DNA from 2 places in the Labrys sedimenti genome. Region 2 is predicted to be linked to the other one. Evidence: predicted binding sites of a transcription regulator. Region 2 holds the regulator's gene; the other holds the start of a gene.
The links. The regulator PhoB, encoded in region 2, activates phosphate uptake and scavenging genes when phosphate is short. The targets are predictions, from matches to a motif close to TGTCATNNANCTGTCAT.

Region 1 (4,244 bases), 930 kb from region 2:
CGACATAGCCACCCATGGCGCCACCCAAGGCCTTGCCCAGCGTGCCGGTGAGGAGATCGACCTTGTCCTCCACCCCGGCGCGAGCGGGCGTGCCACGCCCCTCCGGCCCGATGAAGCCGGTGGCGTGGCAATCATCCACCATCACATTGGCGCCGTAGCGCCCGGCAAGGTCCGTGAGCGTCTTCAGGTCGGCGAGATAGCCGTCCATGGAAAACACGCCATCGGTGGCGATGACGATGTGGCGGGCATTGTCGGCCTTGGCCGCCTGCAACTGCACTTCGAGATCGTTCATGTCGCCATTGGCGAAGCGATAGCGCTTGGCCTTGCACAGGCGCACGCCGTCGATGATCGAGGCATGGTTCAGGCTGTCGGAAACGATGGCATCCTCGGCACCGAGCAAGGGCTCGAACACCCCGCCATTGGCGTCGAAGCAGGCGGCGAAGAGAATCGCGTCGTCCTTGTTGAGATAGCGGGCGATGGTGCGCTCGAGTTCGCGATGCAGGGTCTGCGTGCCGCAGATGAAACGTACCGAAGCCATGCCGAAGCCATGGCCGTCCATGGCCTGCTTGGCGGTAGCGATGATCTCGGGGTTATCGGCCAGGCCCAGATAATTGTTGGCACACAGATTGAGCATCGGCCGCCGTCCGGCCTTATCAGCGACTTCGATGCGGGCACGTTGCGGGCCGGCGATCTCGCGTTCGCTCTTCCACAAACCGTCCTTGGCGATTTCCGTCAGGGTGGATTTGACATGATCGACGAGCGACATCGGGCGGCTCCCTTGCACCTGTTTGGGTTCACAGGCCTAAGCCAAAACCAGCCGCGCTTCAAATGATGAGATCATGCCGAAAGTAGATGGGGGCATTCAGGGACTGGTCTTCAAACCGGCCTAGCAGCGATGCGCCCTCCGGCAGGGAAAAGGCGGGTTCGAAGACCCGCCTCCCGACTTCTCAGTACGTTTTCGGCACATACATTTCCGACGGCACGGGATGGCGCACATAGTCCTCGTGGCGCTCGCGATCGGGCAGGATCACCGACGGATGCTCGACCTGGCCATAGGGGATCTGGCCGAGCAGATGGCTGATGCAGTTGAGGCGCGCGCGCTTCTTGTCCACCGCCTCGACCACCCACCAGGGCGCTTCGGGAATGTGGGTGCGCTCAAGCATCACTTCCTTGGCCCTTGTATAGTCTTCCCAGCGCCGCCGGGATTCGACGTCCATCGGGCTCAGCTTCCACTGCTTGAGCGGATCCTGGATGCGCATGTTGAAGCGGAATTCCTGCTCCTCATCGGTGATCGAGAACCAGTATTTCAACAGGATGATGCCCGAACGCACCAGCATGCGCTCGAATTCGGGCGCGGAGCGGAAGAACTCCTCATATTCGGCATCGTTGCAGAAGCCCATGACATGCTCGACGCCTGCCCGGTTGTACCAGCTGCGGTCGAACAGCACCATTTCGCCGCCGGCCGGCAGATGGGCGACATAGCGCTGGAAATACCATTGCGTGCGCTCGCGCTCATTGGGCGCCGGCAAGGCGGCGACACGGCAGATGCGCGGGTTGAGGCGCTGGGTGATGCGCTTGATCACGCCGCCCTTGCCGGCGGAATCACGCCCCTCGAACAGCACGACGACCCGCAACTTGTGATGCTGGATCCAGTCCTGCAGCTCGACCAGTTCGTGCTGCAGGCGGAAGAGCTCGCGGAAATAGATCTTGCGATCGAGCGTGTCGCGCTCCTCCAGTTCGGGCGTGTCCCCGAGGATGCGGTCGAGGCGCGCCTCCTCCAGCTCCAGTTCCAGTTCCTCGTCATAGCCATCGGCGATCTCCTGCCGGATGCGGTCGAGATTGGGCCTGCTATCGGCTGGCGTGGTCATGCGAATACTCCTTGCGCGAAGGGTGGCTCGATCAACCGAACCCGTTTCGGGCGCCATAGGCCCATGCTTTGATGAAGCCCGTAGTGCAGGAATATTTCAGTTATGTGACAGCCCCGGCAAGCACCCCTTGCCGAGTTGCTCAGCCCATCTTCAGCCACTCCACGGCGCGATGGGCGATGGCCATCACCGGGGCATTGGTGTTGGCGCTGACGATCTCGGGCATCACCGAACAGTCGAACACGCGCAGGCCCTCGATGCCGCGAACGCGCAGCTGGGAATCGAGCACCGCCATCGGATCATCGTCCCGTCCCATGCGCGCCGTACCGACCGGGTGATAGTTGGTCTTGACCATGCGCTTGCAATGGGCGTGCAGATCGGCATCGGAAACTTTGTCGGCACCCGGCAGCATCTCGTGGGAGATCTTCTCCCTGATCGGCGAGGCGTCAAGGAAGGAACGGGCAAAACGCAGGCCCGCAATCATCAGCCTGATATCCTCGGAATGCTTGAGGAAGCCGCCATCGACAACCGGCGGCTCGAGCGGATCGGCCGAGCGCAGCCTCACCGTTCCCCGCGATTTCGGCCGGAGCAGGCAGGTGGTGAAGGTGACGCCGTCACAGGCGGTGACGTCTGTGATGTCGCGGTCGAGATAGACGGTCGGTACACAATAGATCTTCAGCGAAGCGTCGGCCTCGCGGTCGTCGGGATTGGTGAAGACGCAGGCTTCCACACCCGTGGTGGTTACCGGGCCCTGCTTGCGCAGGAGATAATCGAGCCCATTGCGGATCATGTTCCAGCCCTTGTCCTGGCCGAAATAGCCATAGCGGCCGTTGGAGGCGGCAATCACGGGCACCTCGCAATGATCCTGCAGGTTCTCTCCCACACCCGGCAGATCCACCCGGGGCTTGATGCCATGGCGCAGGAGATGGTCGGCCGGGCCGATGCCCGACAGCATCAGGAGCTTGGGCGTGACGTAGGTCCCGGCGGCTAGGATCACCGTTGCGGCGGATGCCCTGTGGGTCCGGCCGCCTTCCACATACTCGACACCCGTGCAGCTGATACCTTCGATGATGAGGCGCGTCACGATCGCTTCGGTGGTGATGGTCAAGCGTTCGTCGTCGCGCACCAGCGGCAGAAAGGCATCCACGGCCGAGCAGCGGCGCTTCGTCACCGGATCCATGGTGCCCTGCATCAGGCCGACGCCGCGTTGGCGTCCGGAATTGAAGTCGGGATTGAGCGGCTCACCCAGGGACGGCAGCGCCTGAAGGAAGGCCCTCGTCATCTCGCAGGTATGGAGCGGCCTCGTGACCTTGAGCGGGCCGGTGGTACCATGCACGGGCGTGTCGAGGTCGGCATTGCCTTCCATTGCAATGAAATGGGGGAGGATATCGGCATAGCGCCAGCCCTCCGCCCCGTAGTTCTCGGCCCAATTGTCGTAGTCGGCCGGTTGGCCGCGCATATAGACCATGGCATTGACCGAGGAGCCACCGCCCAGCACCCGTCCCTGCGGCACGATGGTGGCGCGCCCGTCGAGCTGGGGCTGGCGCTCCATCCTGTGCATGGTGAGATAGGTGTCCTTAGCCAGATATTTCATGTAGCCGGCCGGCATATGCATGATCGGATTCATGCGCGCCGGGCCGGCTTCCAGCATCAATACGCGCTGGCCGAGGTCGCGCACGAGCCGCATGGCGGTGACACAGCCCGACGAGCCGCCGCCAACGATGATGGTGTCGTAAGTCATGGCCATTCGAACCCGCCCCATTTGTCTGACGAGTTCGTTGTGTTTCACAACTTTCACCGAAGTGCAAACGGATTAGACCGTCGGCGGCGCCCCTGCCCCCAGGGTGATCAGCACGATCTCGGGCGGCACGCCGAAGCGCACCGGCAGCCCCGTCATGCCAAGGCCGCCCGAGACGACGAGGTGGCGATCCCCCTCGACGATATGGCCATAGGCAAAGCGGCTGCCGTAACGCGAGGGCACATGAATCACCCCGATGCCGGGCAGCACCACCTGCCCGCCATGCGTATGGCCACAGACCGTCAGGGCGATCCGATCGGGCACGTCGACGAAGATGTCCGGCTCATGCGCCAGCAGGATCGCCGGAGCGGTGTCGCCCACCTTGGCGAGCGTGCCCGGCAGATCGTCGAGGCCGTAATTGCCGTCGCCGAGGCCGAGCAGCCAGAAAGGCTGGCCGTCCTTGACGAGCCGCAGCGCCGCATTCTCCATCACATGGATGCCATGGGCCTTGAAGGCACGGCGGACATTGTCGCCGTCATGCCAACCGATATCGTGATTGCCGAGCACGGCATGCACGCCGAGCGGCGCGCGCAGGATGGAAAGTGCCCTGCCGCATTCCGACATCGGCACGAAGGAACCGA
Region 2 (4,244 bases):
GAGATCGGCGTGACCAGCTATTTTTCGTTGGCCAAGGGCTTCCTGTCCGGCAAATATCGCAGCGAAGCCGATTTCGCCAAGAGCAATGCCCGTGGCGGCGACATGGGCAATTACCTCAACGAGCGGGGCCTGCGCATCCTTGCCGCCCTGGATGCGGTGGCCGCGGCCAAGAACGCCACGCCGGCCCAGATTGCCATAGCCTGGCTGATCGCAAGGCCCGGGATCGTCGCTCCGATCGCCAGTGCCACCAGCGTCGAGCAGCTCGCCGACCTGATCAAGGCGACCGAGCTCAATCTCGGATCGGCCGAGATCGAGCAGCTTACCAAGGCAAGCGCATAATTTTCCTGCCGCTGTCGAAAGCGAACGGGATGGCGCGTCATTGTCATGCCGGCGCATCATGCGCCGGCAGAGACAGGAGGAACCCATGCAGTTCGCAATTCTGATCTACAGCAACGAAGAAGCCATGCTGAAGGCGGATCCCGCCAACAAGCAGCAGATCCTGGCCGCCTACCAAGCCTACACGCAGGCGCTCCAGTCGTCCGGCAGCCTGGGACCGTGGAGCCGCTTGCGTCCGACGGCTTCGGCCACCACCGTGCGTATCGCCGACGGCAAGAGCCAGGTGCTCAACGGTCCCTTTGCCGACACCCGTGAGCAGCTCGGCGGCTTCTACATCATCGACGTGCCGGACCTGGATGCCGCGATCGGCTGGGCGGCGCGCTGCCCGAGCGCGGCCATCGGGACCATCGAGGTCCGGCCGATATGGGACCCGAAGGACTATTGAGCAAACGAGCCGAGCCGGTGTCTTCGGCCCCCGCTGCCGACCTTGCCGAAGTCGTGGCGCGACGCAGCTATGGCCGTCTCGTCGCACTTCTTGCGGCACGCTCGAGCGACATTGCGGGGGCGGAGGACGCCCTGGCCGACGCCTTCGCGGCAGCCTTGGAACATTGGCCGGCGGGCGGCGTGCCCGCCAATCCCGAGGCCTGGCTCCTGACCGCGGCCCGCCGCCGCCAGATCGATGCGGCCCGCCGCGCCAGGCTGCGCGGCGAAAAGGCGGACGCGGTCATCCGCCATGTCGAGGCCCTCGCCTCGGAGCAGGGCGAGCGGCATGCCGTGCCCGACGAGCGCCTGCGCCTGATGTTCGCCTGCGCCCATCCCTCTCTCGATGCTTCCGTGCGTGCGCCCCTGATCCTGCAGGTGATATTGGGGTTCGATGCCGGCGCGATCGCCAGCGCCTTCCTGGTCTCACCCACTGCGATGGGCCAGAGGCTGGTGCGGGCCAAGGCCAAGATCAAGCAGGCCGGCATTCCCTTCCGCATCCCGGAGCCCGACGAGCTGCCCGGCCGCCTCGATGCGGTGCTGGCGGCCGTCTACGCCGTCTATGCCGAGGGCTGGGCCGATCCGGAAGGGGCTCACGCCCGCGAGCGCAATCTGTCGGCGGAAGGTATCTGGCTCGGCCGGCTGCTGGCCTCGCTCCTGCCCGGCGAGGCAGAAGTGCTGGGACTGCTGGCGCTGATGCTGCACGCCGAAGCGCGGCGAGCGGCACGCCGCGGCCCGGGTGGCGATTATATTCCGCTGGAGCAGCAGGATACCGCGCTCTGGGATGCCGGGCTGATCGAGGAGGCCGAGGCCTTGCTTGCCCGGGCCGGCCAGGTCCGCCAGATCGGCCGCTATCAGCTGGAAGCCGCGCTGCAATCGGCCCATGCTCATCGACGCATCTGCGCGGCGACGGACTGGGCCGCGATCGTCACGCTGTATGAAGCCCTGGTCCTGCTGACCGCTTCTCCGGTGGCCGCCATCAACCGGGCCGTGGCGCTGGGCCGCCTTGCGGGGCCGCAGGCTGGTCTGGACGCGCTCGACGAGGTCGCCGGCGACGGACGCATCATCGATTACCAGCCCTATTGGGCAGCGCGTGCCGACTTGCTGGCGCGGGCGGCGAAGCCGGAAGAGGCCCGCAATGCCTATTCGCGGGCGATCGGCCTGGAGAGCGACCCGGCCATCCGCCGCTATCTGCAGGGACGCCTGGCGGATCTGGGGGCGTGATTGCGTGGCCAGAGAACTGGTCAGACACTGATGCTCACCCTTACACCAACTCGCGCAATCCCCGACCCGTCATTGCGAGCGAAGCGAAGCAATCCAGGAACTCGCAGGCCTGGAGTTCAGGGCTCTTGGATTGCTTCGCTTCGCTCGCAATGACGTTGATGAGTCGAACTCAAAGCGTGCTGGTATTACTCACTACGTCGCGCAGCCTTGGCGAAAGGAAGCGGGCGGGCAATGCCCGCAAACCGCCCTCAGGATTGCTTGGCGAAGGTCTCGTCGAAGGAATAGCCGGCGCCACGCACGGTGCGGATCGGATCGATCTCGCGGGTGCGATTCATCGCCTTGCGCAGGCGGCCGACATGCACGTCGACCGTGCGCTCGTCAATATAGACGTCGCGGCCCCAGACGCTGTCGAGCAACTGCTCGCGCGCGAACACCCGTCCCGGCGCCTGCATTAGGAATTCGAGCAGGCGGAACTCGGTCGGGCCGAGGCGGATCTCGCGATTGCCGCGATGGACACGCTTGGTCTCCCGGTCGAGCGAGATGTCGCCGGCCTTGAGCAGGGAGGCGACGTGATCGGGCTTGGCCCGGCGCAGCAAGGCACGCACGCGGGCCGAGAGTTCGGGCACCGAGAAGGGCTTGACGACATAGTCGTCGGCGCCGGTGGCAAGGCCACGCACGCGTTCGGTTTCCTCGCCGCGCGCCGTGAGCATGATCACCGGCAGGCGCTCGGTTTCCGGCCGCATGCGGATGCGCCGGCACAATTCGATGCCGGACAGGCCCGGCAACATCCAGTCGAGCAGGACGAGGTCCGGCACGCTTTCGCGCAGCCGAATCTCGGCATCGTCTCCGCGTGCGACGCTATCGACCTCATAGCCTTCGGCTTCGAGATTGTAGCGCAGCAGCAGAGTCAGGGCTTCTTCGTCCTCGACGATCAGAACCTTGGGAGGCATGGCCTATCCCTTGTTATTTAGCCGGCACAGGAAGATCGACAAGATCGGTGCTGTTGTCCGCCTTGGGCCGCTCGCCGGCCGGCGATTCACCGGTGACCAAATAGTGCACCGTCTCGGCGATGTTGGTGGCGTGGTCGCCGATGCGCTCGATGTTCTTGGCGCAGAACAGCAGATGGGTGCAGAAGCCGATATTGCGCGGATCTTCCATCATGTAGGTCAGCAATTCGCGGAACAGCGAGGTATACATCGCATCGATCTCGCCGTCCGAGCGCCAGACCGAGAGCGCTTCCTCGACGTTGCGCTGGGCGAAGGCATCGAGCACCTGCTTGAGCTGCTCGAGCACCAGGTCGGCCATGTGATCGAAACCGCCGAAGAGCTGGGCCGGCTGGGCGTGGCTGTGGATGGCCACCACGCGCTTGGCGACGTTCTTGCCGAGGTCGCCGATCCGTTCGAGGTCATTGGCCACCCGCAGGGCCGAGACGATTTCGCGCAGGTCGAGGGCCAGCGGCTGGCGCTTGGCGATGATCAGGATGGCCCGGTCCTCGACCTGGCGCTGCAGCTTGTCGATCGCGGCATCGAGATCGATCACCGCTTTGGCGCGCTGGGTGTCACGCTTGAGCAGGGCTTCGACGCTGTCGGCCACGCTCTTCTCGGCGTAGCCACCCATTTCGGCGATCATGTTGCGCAGTTCGCGCAGTTCCTGGTCGAAGGATGTAACGATATGGTCGGACATGCCGCCTCCAAATGAATTCGACGCTGGCCGGGAATCAGCCGAAGCGGCCGGTGATGTAGTCCTGCGTACGGCTGTCGTTCGGGGTGGTGAACATCTTGTTGGTCTGGCCGACCTCGATGAGGTCGCCCAGATAGAAGAAGGCCGTCACATCCGCGCAGCGCGCCGCCTGCTGCATATTGTGCGTGACGATGACGATGGTGAAGTCCCGCTTCAATTCGTCGATCAGTTCCTCGATCTTGGCGGTCGAGATCGGATCGAGTGCGGAGGTCGGCTCGTCCAGCAGCACGACTTCGGGCTTCACCGCGATGGTGCGGGCGATGCACAGGCGCTGCTGCTGGCCGCCGGACATGCCGAGGGCCGAAGCGTGCAGGCGGTCCTTGACCTCGTTCCACAAGGCGGCCTTGGTGAGGCACCACTCGACGCGCTGGTCCATCTCCGCCTTGGAGATGGACTCATGCAGGCGCACGCCGAAGGCGATATTGTCATAGATCGACATCGGGAAGGGCGTCGGCTTCTGGAAC

Region 1: ppk2 (polyphosphate kinase 2) is a predicted target of PhoB. The motif match lies at 1,962-1,978, and genes of this name have one in related genera.

The regions. Positions count from the first base shown of each region.
Region 1 is NZ_JAXOUF010000002.1:953,157-957,400, reverse strand. It holds gene U1R88_RS10860 (glycine C-acetyltransferase) at 1-766, opposite strand, end outside; gene ppk2 (polyphosphate kinase 2) at 948-1,868, opposite strand; gene U1R88_RS10850 (GMC family oxidoreductase) at 2,008-3,612, opposite strand; gene U1R88_RS10845 (metallophosphoesterase) at 3,679-4,244, opposite strand, start outside.
Region 2 is NZ_JAXOUF010000002.1:26,034-30,277, forward strand. It holds gene U1R88_RS06510 (aldo/keto reductase) at 1-339, shown strand, start outside; gene U1R88_RS06515 (YciI family protein) at 425-781, shown strand; gene U1R88_RS06520 (RNA polymerase sigma factor) at 799-2,040, shown strand; gene phoB (phosphate regulon transcriptional regulator PhoB) at 2,289-2,990, opposite strand; gene phoU (phosphate signaling complex protein PhoU) at 3,004-3,723, opposite strand; gene pstB (phosphate ABC transporter ATP-binding protein PstB) at 3,758-4,244, opposite strand, start outside.